Regions from separate parts of the Mesorhizobium sp. B2-2-4 genome, predicted to be linked through region 1. Evidence: riboswitches for the same ligand, from Rfam matches in the RefSeq annotation. Region 1 holds a riboswitch; each other region holds the start of a gene.
What was found. Region 1 has a riboswitch for cobalamin ahead of FJ959_RS17265 (CbtB domain-containing protein). Riboswitches for the same ligand answer to the same signal wherever they lie in the genome.
Positions count from the first base shown of each region.

Region 2: another riboswitch for cobalamin. It lies ahead of FJ959_RS18685 (ABC transporter ATP-binding protein); the one in region 1 lies ahead of FJ959_RS17265 (CbtB domain-containing protein).
Region 3: another riboswitch for cobalamin. It lies ahead of bluB (5,6-dimethylbenzimidazole synthase); the one in region 1 lies ahead of FJ959_RS17265 (CbtB domain-containing protein).

Region 1 covers NZ_VFWB01000006.1:250,730-254,744, forward strand. Annotated here, with positions in the region: gene FJ959_RS17255 (MFS transporter) at 1-1,047, shown strand, start outside; gene FJ959_RS17260 (aromatic ring-hydroxylating dioxygenase subunit alpha) at 1,051-2,220, opposite strand; cobalamin riboswitch at 2,355-2,551, shown strand; gene FJ959_RS17265 (CbtB domain-containing protein) at 2,587-2,766, shown strand; gene FJ959_RS17270 (CbtA family protein) at 2,782-3,579, shown strand; gene cobU (bifunctional adenosylcobinamide kinase/adenosylcobinamide-phosphate guanylyltransferase) at 3,572-4,015, shown strand, end outside.
Region 2 covers NZ_VFWB01000007.1:18,538-22,552, forward strand. Annotated here, with positions in the region: gene FJ959_RS18675 (Gfo/Idh/MocA family oxidoreductase) at 1-19, opposite strand, end outside; gene FJ959_RS18680 (LacI family DNA-binding transcriptional regulator) at 201-1,226, shown strand; cobalamin riboswitch at 1,289-1,498, shown strand; gene FJ959_RS18685 (ABC transporter ATP-binding protein) at 1,755-2,543, shown strand; gene FJ959_RS18690 (ABC transporter substrate-binding protein) at 2,589-3,536, shown strand; gene FJ959_RS18695 (iron ABC transporter permease) at 3,545-4,015, shown strand, end outside.
Region 3 covers NZ_VFWB01000002.1:415,240-419,254, forward strand. Annotated here, with positions in the region: gene FJ959_RS07090 (MFS transporter) at 1-434, opposite strand, end outside; gene FJ959_RS07095 (TetR/AcrR family transcriptional regulator) at 555-1,160, shown strand; gene bluB (5,6-dimethylbenzimidazole synthase) at 1,204-1,956, opposite strand; cobalamin riboswitch at 2,005-2,185, opposite strand; gene FJ959_RS07105 (histone deacetylase family protein) at 2,307-3,233, shown strand; gene FJ959_RS07110 (exodeoxyribonuclease VII small subunit) at 3,237-3,488, shown strand; gene FJ959_RS07115 (DUF2277 domain-containing protein) at 3,587-3,853, shown strand; gene FJ959_RS07120 (pirin family protein) at 3,894-4,015, shown strand, end outside.

The sequences.
Region 1 (4,015 bases):
CAGATCGTCTCGATCCTCTACACCATCGTGGCGATGCTCGGCCTGTCCGTGACCCTGTTCATGCCGATGCTGATCCAGCGCTTCGCGCGGCGCTGGGTCTACACGGCGGGCGCCTGCCTGCTGGCGATCGGCTCGCTGTTCTTCGTCACGCATACGCTCGCAGGGCAATTGGCCGGCATGCTGTGCCGTGTCATGGGCGCCAGTGCGCTGTCGATCACGCTCAACCTCTACATCATGGACCACATCCGCAAGACCGATTTCATGCAGGCCGAATCGCTGCGCATGGCGTGGTCGATGTTTGCCTGGACGGGTGGGCCGACGCTCGGCATCTTTCTCTACACGCGCTTCGGCATCTATGCCGCGCATGGCGCGGTCGCCGTATTCGCCTTGGCCCTGCTGGCGTTGTTCTGGACCTACCGGCTCGGCGACAATCCCTCGATCCGGCCGGGCAAGACGCGCCCGGTCAACCCGCTGGCCAATATCGGCCGCTTCGTCGCGCAGCCGAGGCTGAGGCTGGCCTGGCTGATCGCCTTCGGCCGCTCCTGCTTCTGGACGACTTTTTTCGTCTATGGCCCGCTGTTCATGGTCATCACCGGTGAGGGCGAACTTGCCGGCGGCATTCTGGTTTCGGCAGGCAACGCGCTTTTGTTCATGGCGATTTTCTGGGGCAAGGCCGGCAAGCGCTTCGGCGGCCGCAGGACCATGACTTTTGCCTATTTCGCCATGTCGGTGGTGCTGCTGGCGGCGGGTGCCGTCGGCGAAAGCGCGCCGCTCGTCACCGGCGCCTTCCTGCTGTGCGGCGCCTTCTTCACCATCGCGCTCGACGCGCTGGGCTCGACCGCCTTCATGCGCTCGGTCCGCTCTTATGAGCGGGCGCAGATGGCTGCGGTCTACCGCACTTATCTCGACTTTTCCGAACTGACGCCGCCGCTGGTCTACTCGGTGGTGCTGGCCTTTTTCGGACTGGGCTCGGTTTTCGTCACGCTCGGCCTGCTTGCGGCGGTCTGCGGTTATGTCACCTGGCGGTATCTGCCGAAGTCGCTGTGAAGCTTACGGCACAAGCGCAGCATGTCGTTCGCGTACCCAATCGTGGAAGCGGTGGAGGTCGTACTCCTCCGGCATCAGCACGCCGGCCTTATGGCGCATGGAGCGCAGCCCTTTCTGGTTGACCTCGCAGATCGCGGCATCCTCCTCCAGCACCTGGGTGCCGAATCCGACGATGTTGTCGATGTCGGTGGCGGCGAGCGCGTCGGGCGCGAACAGCCATTCGGCGGTCAATTCGGTCTGCTCGGGGCCAAGCGGCACCAGCCGTACGGACCTGACATAGTCGACGTGGCCGACGATGAACATCGAGGGCAGGCTGGTGGCGTAGGTCTGGCCGGCGGCGCGCTCGGCCGGCGTCAGGCCCGAAAAGACCGGCCCATGCGCCCGGCCGTCACGTGACCATGTTTCGGCACCCGCCCGCAGCCCGCCGGAAAATTCCGGCGCGTCATTGTCGGCATGGCGGGTCCATTCGGGGTCGTCATGCCGGCCCATCAGGCCGCGGCCGTAGATCGGCACCAGCCGCGACAGGTCCTTGTGGACGCCGGGGCAATGCAGGCATTCGTTGAAGTTTTCCCAGAAGATCTTCCAGTTGCAGTTCATCACCTTGCGCAGCACATGGCCCGATACCAGCGATTCCAGCGGCCAGTTGCCGAGATCGCCGGAGGCCGGGTCGAAGGATGAGTGCGCCGAGCCGGCGGCATCTTCCGCGAGATTGACGAAGACGAAGCCGCGCCAGACCGACAGCGCGACGCGATAGAGCGGATGGTCCGCCTTGTCGAAACCTTCGGGCAGCGTTTTCGATGGCACGCGCACGAGCTCGCCGCGCAGCGAATAGGACCATGCGTGGTAGGGGCAGGTGATCAGCCGCGCCTTCAGCCGCCCCTCGCGTTCCTGGCAAAGCTGCGATCCGCGATGCCGGCAGGTGTTGTGGAAGGCGCGCAGTTCGCCGGTATCGTCACGCAGCACGACGATCTCCTGGCTGCCGACACGGAAGGTGCGGAAAGCCAGCGGTTGGGCGAGATCAGCTTCACGGCAGACGAGCAGCCAGTTCCTGTACCAGATGGCGTCGAGGTCGCGCTGGTAGGCCGCCGCATCCCAATAGGCCGAGGACGGCAATGTCGGCTCGGCCCGGGTGAGGCCGTTATAGGGGGCGTGCTGGCTCTGGACGGGCTGCATGGCTGGCCTCCTGTGAGGATGGCAGCCGACACCCGGCCACGGAAATTGTCAATTGCAGCGGAGCAAGCGGCCGGACGGCGCTAAAGCGCTTGTCGCCGTCGGAATTTGGTTTGCCGGATGCGGCGATTTTCCCTATAGTCACCTTCGTCGTCGGTTCCGATTGGAGCCAAGAGGGAATGCGGTGCGGGCAGATTTGTTGCCCAATGCCGTGGCTGCCCCCGCAACTGTGTGCGGTAGTCCTCTCCATATGCCACTGAAGATTTTCTTCGGGAAGGTGGGGAAGGGCGCTGATCCGCGAGCCAGGAGACCTGCCGGCGACAGGAAACTGACTTCGATGCCCTCGGGTGGAGGGTGAAAGGACAAGACATGAATACCGCTTCCGTCTCCCTCGGCGCCTCCATCTCCTCGCAGTCGCGCCTCCTGCAGCTCGCGCTCGCGGCGCTGCTCGGCGTTTTCGTCGTAGGCTTTGTCGGTTTCTCGCATATCGACGCGGTCCACAATGCCGCGCACGACTATCGCCACTCGATGGCGTTTCCCTGCCACTGATAGGGATTTGACATCATGAACCTGTTTCGCAACGTCGTGTTCATCGCGGCGATCGCAGGGCTCGTGGCCGGTGTCGTTCTCGCCTGCATGCAGGCCTATGCCACCGTGCCGTTGATCCTGAAGGCGGAAGTCTACGAACAGGCCGGCGGCGGCCACCACCACGACCATACCGCACCGGCCCCGACCGACAACAACGCCATGAACTCTGCCGCCCCGGCGGGCAATGCCATGAGCTCCGCCGCGCCGGCAGCCGCTGAAGCTGTTCCGGCTGAAGAGGAAGGCTGGGCGCCGGCCGACGGCTTCGAGCGCTTCGCCTTCAGCGTGCTTGCCAACATCGTCACCGGCATCGGCTTCGCGCTGGTCCTGGTCGCGGTTTCGGAATTCGCCGGCGGCATCGGCAACTGGCGCCAGGGCGTGTTCTGGGGACTGGCCGGCTTTGCCGTGTTCACGCTGGCGCCGGGCCTCGGCCTGCCGCCGGAACTGCCGGCCATGCCTGCCGCCGAGCTTCTGCCACGCCAGATCTGGTGGACGGCGACGGTGGCGGCGACGGCGATCGGCCTTGCCCTGATCGCCTTCCGCAAATCACTGCCGCTGGCGATTCTGGGCGTGGTGTTGATCGTCGCGCCGCATATTGTCGGCGCGCCGCAGCCGGACAGTTTCGAGACGCCGATCCCGGAAGGCCTGCACCATCAGTTCGTGGTGGCGGTGACAGTGACGAACCTGGTGTTCTGGCTCGTGCTGGGCGCTGTCGTCGGCGTGGTGCGTGGACGCTTCACCGGCAGCGCGACGAGCCTGCGCGACAGCTTTGCCTGATCGCGGAAGACTGACCTTCATCATCGGCGGTGCGCGCTCCGGCAAGAGCGCGCACGCCGAAACGCTGATGACCGCCTTGCCTTCGCCATGGGCCTACATCGCCACGGCGCAACCTTATGACGACGAGATGCGGCAGCGCATCGCGTTGCACCGGTCGCGGCGCGGCGAGGGCTGGACGACCATCGATGCACCGCTAGACCTTGTCGGTGCACTCGAGGCCCTACCGGAGGACCAGCCGGTGCTTGTCGACTGCCTGACGCTGTGGCTGACCAACCACATGCTGGCCGAACATGATGTAGAGGGCGCATGCCGGCGGCTGGCTGACATGCTGTCGCGGCCGCGCGGACCCTGGTTTGTTGTATCCAACGAGGTCGGGCAAGGCATCGTGCCGGACAATGCGCTGGCGCGCCGGTTTCGCGACGCCGCCGGCCGGCTC
Region 2 (4,015 bases), on a different contig from region 1:
CCAGGACGACGTGCATCATCCAGCGCTCCTCCGGCCAACCCCTCCTGGCTGGCACCCACGGCAGTCCGTAAATGACTTCCGTAAACGTTTACGATGACACACCCGATGGCATATATTGTCAATCGGATTTGTACCGTCGGCTCTGAAACGCCTTGGCCGCACGACCGGCTGGTGCTAGCCAGAAGCAGGAGGGGGAGGTCTTGGCGTCCAGCATTCACGATCTTGCGCGGCACCTGAACATTTCGATCGGTACAGTCTCGCGCGCGCTTAACGGGCGCGCCGACGTGAACGCCGAGACACGCCAGCGCGTGCTCGAGGCGGCCCGGAAGCTCAATTATTCACCGAACCACTCGGGCAGGAACCTACGCCGCGGCACCACCCATGCCGTGGCTTTCATGCTGCAGCCGCATCCGGGCGACCAGCAGTATGGCGAGCCGTTCTTCATTCCGTTCCTCACCGGACTGCAAGCGACATTGGCCGAGTGCGGGCTGGACCTGATCATCGTCATGGGCGCGCCGGCGGATTATCAACAGGAGCGGCTGCGCCGCGTCGTCGAGACGCGTCGTGCCGATGCCGTCGTACTGGCCTGGACGCGGCGCGAGGACGATCGCATCGACTATCTGAGCAAGGCCGGCTTTCCCTTCGCGACGCTCGGCCGAAGCCGGTCCGGCGACGACAGCTATCCCTCTCTGGATCTGGATTTCGAGAAGGCGGGCGCCGATGCGGTCGACCGGCTGGTTGCGCGTGGCCACCGCCGCATCGCCGCCATCCGGCCGTCGCTTGACCTGAATTTCGGTTATCTGTTTCTGGAGGGTTATTGCAAGGCGCTGCGGCGGCACGGCATCGAAGTCGATCCCGGCCTGATTGTGGACGGTTTTATCAACGAAGCCAGTGGCTACGCGGTGACACCGCAAGTCATGCGGTCGAAGGATCCGCCGACCGCGATTATCTTCAACAACGACTCGATGGCGCTCGGCGGCTGCAAAGCGCTCGCCGAAATGGGGATCAAGCCCGGGCAGGATGTCGCGGTGATCGTCATCGTCGACACGCCGCTCTGCCGTTATTTCTCGCCGGCGCTGACCGGCTTTCGTCCGAGCCTTGACCCGATGGGGCGGCGGCTCGGCGAAATCCTGCTCGCCTCGCTCCCGGCTTTCGCCGGCGCGAAAGGGCCAGAGATCATTCGCGAGGTCTGGCCGCTGGAACTGGTGGCGCGCGATAGTGATTGACCACACGTTTGTATCGTTATAACAGAACATGCATCGACCTTGCCTCGACGCTGCCTGCATCCTAGGCTGCGACTCGTGATGGTCCCCGCGCCGCAAGGCGAGGGGTGAAAAGGGAACATGGTGAGGCCCGATTTTCGGGTCGAAGCCATGGCTGCCCCCGCAACTGTAAGCGGCGAGCAAAATCCGAGAAGCCACTGGCCGGCAAGGCTGGGAAGGCAGGATGGCGCAACGACCCGCGAGCCAGGAGACCTGCCATCTGCATGGGTTGACCGGACGGGGTGTGCCGGGAGGAGACGCGGGGTTCGGTCTTGTCGACCGGTTCAAGCCAGCTTCCTTCCGTCGCCATTTTTGAAAGTGACGGAAGTTGGACGGCTCCATCGATCGCATTCACTGCATTCCCATGCATCGCATCATCGTGTGCACGCTTTGCCGCGATATCGCCACCGAGGTGAATTCAGGCCAGCGTCCGGCAGGATTGGCAAGCAAGACGCTGGCCCGTATTCCGGCAGGCCCTGCAAGGAATTGCCCATGACCGCGCCGCTTCTCGATGCCCGCGACCTGGCCGCAGCGGCGGATGGCCTGCATCTGGTGTATCCGGTCAGCCTTTCGGTGGCGGCGGGCGACCGTCTCGCCATCATCGGTCCCAACGGCGCCGGCAAGACGACATTGCTGCGCATGCTATCGGGCATGCTGAGGCCGAGTTCGGGCGAAGTGAAGCTAACCGGGCGCTTGCTGGACAGGATTTCGACCGCCGAGCGGGCGCTGCACATCGCCGTCGTCGGCCAGACCGATCAACCGGATCCACGGCTGGCGGTGATCGACTATGTCGAGCTCGGCCGGGTTCCGCATACCGGCCACAGGCACAGGAGCGAGGAACGCGACATTGTCGTCGAGGCGCTGCGCCGGACCGGGCTGTTGCCGCTGCTTGGCCGCACCATCGGCTCGCTGTCGGGCGGCGAGCGCCAGCGCGCCCAGCTTGCCCGCGCCATCGCGCAGGAGCCGAAGATCCTGTTCCTCGACGAGCCGACCAACCATCTCGACCCGCGGGCGCGCAGCGAGTTGCTCGAACTGGTTGCAGGCCTCGGCATGACCGTGATCGCGGTGCTGCACGATCTGGCGCTGGTGACGCCTTTCGCCACCAGGGTCGCGGTGATGAGCCATGGCCGGTTGCATGTGCTGGCGCCGCCACGCGAAGCACTCACCCAGCAGCTGATCCGCGAGATCTTCGGTATCGAGGTCTTTAGGTTGCGCCACCCGACGGAGGACCGCGAGCTGACGGTGTTCGAGGTTCCGAACCGTGCCGCGCCATCTTCGTGATCGAAGCCATTTCCGGCAGATCCTGTTCAACAAGGAGCAACATCCGTGAAACGCCTTGCCGTGTCTCTTGCCTTCTCCCTGCTCGGCTCTACGGCCTTCGCCTTTCCGGTGACGGTCGACAGCTGCGGCAAGCCGCTGACCTTCGACGCGCCTCCAAAGCGCGCCGTCATTCACGATCTCAACATGGCCGAGATGGCCTTCGCACTGAAGCTGCAGCCGTCGATCGTCGGCCTGACCGGCATCACTGGATGGTACAAGGTCACTCCCGAATTCAAGGCCGAACAGAGCTCGATCCCCGAACTGGCGCCCAAATATCCGACGCTGGAAAACCTGGTCGCTGTCGAGCCCGACTTCTTCTTCGCCGGCTGGTATTACGGCATGAAGCCGGGCGGCGAGGTGACGCCCGATACGCTGGCGCCACACGGCATCAAGACCCTGGTGCTGACGGAAAGCTGCGTCCATCTCGACAAGAACCGGCCCGCCGCTTCGATGGACCTGCTCTATGGCGATGTCGAGAAGCTGGGCAAGATCTTCGGCAAGGAGGCCGAAGCGGATAAGCTCGTCTCCGGCTGGAAGGCGCAGCTCGCCGAAATCACGGCCAAGGTCGGCGACCGCAGGGGAACGCGCGTCTTCCTCTATGATTCCGGCGAGGACAAGCCGTTCACATCAGGCAAGTTCGCCATTCCCAACGCCATGATTTCCGCGGCCGGCGGCGACAACATCATGGCCGACATGGACACCAGCTGGGGCAACACGGATTGGGAGACGGTGGCCTCGCGCAATCCGCAATTCCTCATCCTGCTCGACTATCAGGATGGCGGCGGCTACCGGAAGCTGCTCGATTTCCTGAAAGCGCATCCGGCAATGAAGGAGACGGACGCGGTCAGGAACGAACGCTTCGTGGCGCTTCGCTATGCCGAACTGACCCCCGGACCGGCCAACATCGAAGCGATCGGCAAGATCGCCAGGGCGATGCATCCGGAAGCATTTTAACCGGGAACATGACTTTGCGGCACAAGGCATTCCTATTGGCCATGACGGCGGCGGCGTTGGCAATCGCCGCGTTCGCGCTGCTGTCGATCGCCTATGGCTCGACGATGATTCCGCTGGGCGACGTCGTTGCAGCACTTGGCCATGCGATCGGATTGAAGGGGCATGACGTGTCCGGCCCGGTCGGCAGGATCGTCGTCGACCTCAGATTGCCGCGCATAATCCTGGCCATCTGTGTCGGCGGCGGCCTGGGCGTGGTCGGCGCGCTGTTACAGACGGTGACGCGCAACGATCTTGCCGATCCGTTCCTGTTCGGCCTCTCGTCGGGAGCCGCCGCCGGCGCTGTCTCCGTCATCACCGTCTTCGGCGACAGTTTCGGGATCTGGACGCTACCGATCGCTGCGTTCACCGGCGGTATTCTGGCGGCTTGCGTTGTGCTTTTGCTGGTTGCGCGGGTGAGGGGACAAGGCCCCGAACGGCTG
Region 3 (4,015 bases), on a different contig from region 1:
TCGAAGGCGAAGGCGGTGTTCATCTCCGGCCGGCCGCGAAAAAGCTCGGTCCAGCGCGCGCGCACCATTGCCGGCATGCTGGGCATGGCCGCTGCCAGCAGCGCCGACACGAACGATGTCCATACCGGCCAATCCTGGTTGGCCGACGCAATCAGCAGCAGGAATGCCAGCACGGAGATGATGGTGGTGGGCACGACGATCCATGTCTGGCCGAGGCGGTCGACCAGCCTGGAGATCTGCGGCGCCAGGAAAGCGTTGGCCAGCGCGAATGTCGCCGAGACGGCACCCGCCAGCCAGTATTCGCCACGCGTCTGCGACAGCATCGCCACGATGCCGATCGGCGCCATGGCGATCGGCAGGCGCGCCATGAAGCCTGCAGCGGCAAAGCCCTTGGCGCCAGGGGCTCGAAAGATCTCGGAATAGGGGTTCTGCATGGTCCGTTCCTCGACAAAAGGCGATTCGGAAATTACATACGATGCGTATGAATACTAAATAGATCATACGTCGCGTATGTCAATTGGCATACGTGACGTATGTGGATAAGGCCAGAAGAGATGCACAAGCCCCGCAGGGAAATGATCGCCGAAACGCGCGCCAAATTGATTGCCGCGGCCCGGCATGCGTTCGGAACGATTGGTTATGCCGAGGCATCGATGGATGATTTCACCGCATCGGCCGGGCTGACGCGCGGTGCGCTCTATCATCATTTCGGGGACAAGAAGGGGCTTTTGCAGGCGGTTATCGCCGAGATAGACGCCGAGATGGCGGCACGGGTGAATGAGGTTGCAGCGAAAGCACCGACCCGCTGGCAAAGCTTCGTCGACGAATGCACGAGCTACATCGAAATGGCGCTGGAGCCGGAAATCCAGCGCATCATGTTTCGGGACGGTCCGGCCGTGCTGGGGGATCCCGCGCAATGGCCGAACGCCAATGCCTGCGTCGCGTCGATGACCGATCACCTGACGACGCTGCAGGGCGACGGGGTGGTTGTCCCGGGCGTAGACCCCGAGACCGCGGCACGGCTGATCAACGGGGCGAGCAGCCAGGCGGCGCAGCGGATCGCCAATTCGAACGACCCGGAAGCGACGTCGAAGACCGTGGTGGCGGCATTCAAGCAACTGCTCGAAGGATTGTTGAGGAAGGATGCCGGAGCCGCCTGACGACGGCAGGCCGCCGGCAGCTCTGGGCATGCCGTATCGGCAATCAAATCAAGAGTTTGTCAGACTTTTCGCATGTTGCCGCCTTGAGGCGTGCGATCGTTGATTTGAGCGGAACTTCGCCCTGTCCGCAAAACGTCTCGCTCATGATCAGCTCGGGCAGCGGCCGCCGCCGCCCCCAGCCATGTGTTTCGAGGTCCGGTTTCGGCGCGAACTCCGAGACACGGCCGACACAGAGATAGGCCACCGGCGTCACATGCTCGGGAATCGACAGAAGGCCTTTCAACGCCTGCGCCTCGATAATGCTGACCCAGCCGACGCCGACGCCTTCGGCGCGCGCCGCCAGCCAGAAATTCTGCACCGCGCAGACCGTGCTGTAGAGATCCATCTCGGGATTGTGCCAGCGTCCCAGCGGCGAACCCTGTGAGCGTCGGCGGTCGCAGGTGATACAGATATTGAGCGCGCTTTCGCAGATGCCTTCCAGCTTGAGCTTGCGGTAGAGCGCCCGCCGCTCTTCCTCGATCGCCGGCAATTCCTGCTCGCGCGCCGCGAGGAACAGGTCGCGCACCTGTTCCCGTCGTTCGGTGCCACGAATGACGATGAAATTCCATGGCTGCATGAAGCCGACCGATGGCGCGTGATGGGCGGCAAGCAGCAGCCGCGCCAAGACCTCGTCGTCGACGGCCTCTGATGTAAAATGGCTGCGGACATCGCGCCGCGTGAACATGGCGCGGTAGACCGCATCGCGCGCCATCTGGTCGAATCCGTCACCCACGGGGATGGTCATATTGTCCGGCATCGCTTGTCCCCTTGCGATTGCAATCAACTGCCGTCCGCCTGACCATGCGGATGACGATGCCTGCCAGGCCGGTCTTCTGGCTCGGGATCAACCCGCATCCGGCGCCTTCCCGTCATCGACAGTGGCATTTACCGGCGCGGTCCCCCTTACAGCGTTGGGCACGCCACGGTATCAAACCGTGTTCCCGATTCTCCCGCTCGCGGCGGGCACCAGGCAGTGGCCGGGACTTTACGACGAAGGCCCTGCGCCGCCAATCCCCGTGGCGACGCGAACGGACGCAAGCGCGATTTTCCCCAACCATCAGGCCGCAACGCATGGCCATCGCCGCGCCAGGGCACTAGATAGGGAGCATGGCCACTCGTCTCTACACCCATCCGATCTTCCTCGAGCACATCACGCCACCCGGCCATCCGGAGCGGCCGGACCGCTTGCGCGCCATTGAGCGCGTGCTCGACGACGAGGCTTTTGCCGCGCTCGACCGCCTCGAGGCGCCACAAGGCGATGAGGCCACCATTCTCTACGCGCATCCCGAGGATTTCGTCGAGCGGGTACGCGCCGCCATTCCCGAGACGGGCATCGCCCGCATCGATGCCGACACAACGGCCAGCCCGAAGAGCTGGCAGGCGGCGATCACCGCGATCGGAGCCGCCAACGCCGCCGTCGACGACGTCTTTGCCGGCAGGGCAGACAACGTTTTCGTCGCCGCCCGGCCGCCCGGCCATCATGCGGAGAAAGCGACGGCGATGGGCTTCTGCCTGTTCAACACGGCGGCCATCGCCGCACGTTATGCACAGCGCAAACACGATATCGAACGCGTCGCCATCGTCGACTGGGACGTGCATCACGGCAACGGCACGCAGGATATTTTCTGGGACGATCCGTCCGTGCTTTATTGCTCGACGCACCAGATGCCGCTCTACCCGGGCACCGGAGCAAAGAACGAAACCGGCGCCGGCAACATCGTCAACGCGCCGCTTGCGCCGCAGACCGGCAGCGAGGCGTTCCGCGATGCCTTCCTGTCGCGCGTGCTGCCCTCGCTCGACAATTTTGCACCCAACCTGATCATCATTTCGGCCGGCTTCGATGCGCATCATCGCGACCCGCTGGCCGAGATCAACCTGACCGAGGATGATTTCGACTGGGCGACCGGCCAACTCATGCAGCGCGCGGCGCGCCACAGCGGCAACCGGCTCGTCAGCCTGCTCGAGGGCGGCTACGATCTGCAAGGATTGGCATTTTCGGTCGCCGCCCATGTCGGGCGACTGATGAAAGGATGAATGATGGCTGGTGAAACCAACGAAGACGTCAAGGCGATGAGCTTCGAACAGGCTCTCGACGCGCTGGAGAAGATCGTCGATGATCTGGAGCGTGGCGATGTGCCGCTCGACCAGTCGATCAGGATCTACGAGCGCGGCGAGGCGCTGAAGGTGCATTGCGACCGGCTGCTCAAGGCGGCCGAGGACAAGGTGGAGAAGATCAGGCTGTCCCGCGACGGCAAGCCGGTCGGGACGGAGCCGCTGGACGCGGATTGAGGCACGCAGCCGTCTCTCTGGTTTTTGACACGATCATGATTGAGGATAGAACGCGTCCCGATTGAAACGGCTCCAGGACAAGAGGAGATACGGAAGCGATGTGCAGAAACATCAAGACCCTGTTCAATTTTGATCCGCCGGCGACCAACGACGAGGTGCGCGATGCAGCCCTTCAATTCGTTCGCAAGCTGAGCGGAACGACGCGGCCTTCGAAGCAGAACCAGCACGCATTCGACCATGCCGTCGAGGCCATCGCGGCGTCGGCGCGCGAGCTTCTCGATTCGCTTGAAACCAACCAGCATCCGCGCAATCGCGAGGAGGTTGCGGCCAAGCTGCGGGCGAAGGCGGCGATCCGCTTTGCCTGATCTGGCCAAAGCAGCCATCGGCCGCTGACAAGGAGAGTTCATGAGCTTCTTTCCCGGGAAGGATCCTGAAGCCGGCGATGCCTTTGCCAGCGACCAGATCGAATTGATGGTCATTCCGAACGCCAAGGACATTGGCGGTTTTCAGGTTCGCCGCGCCTTGCC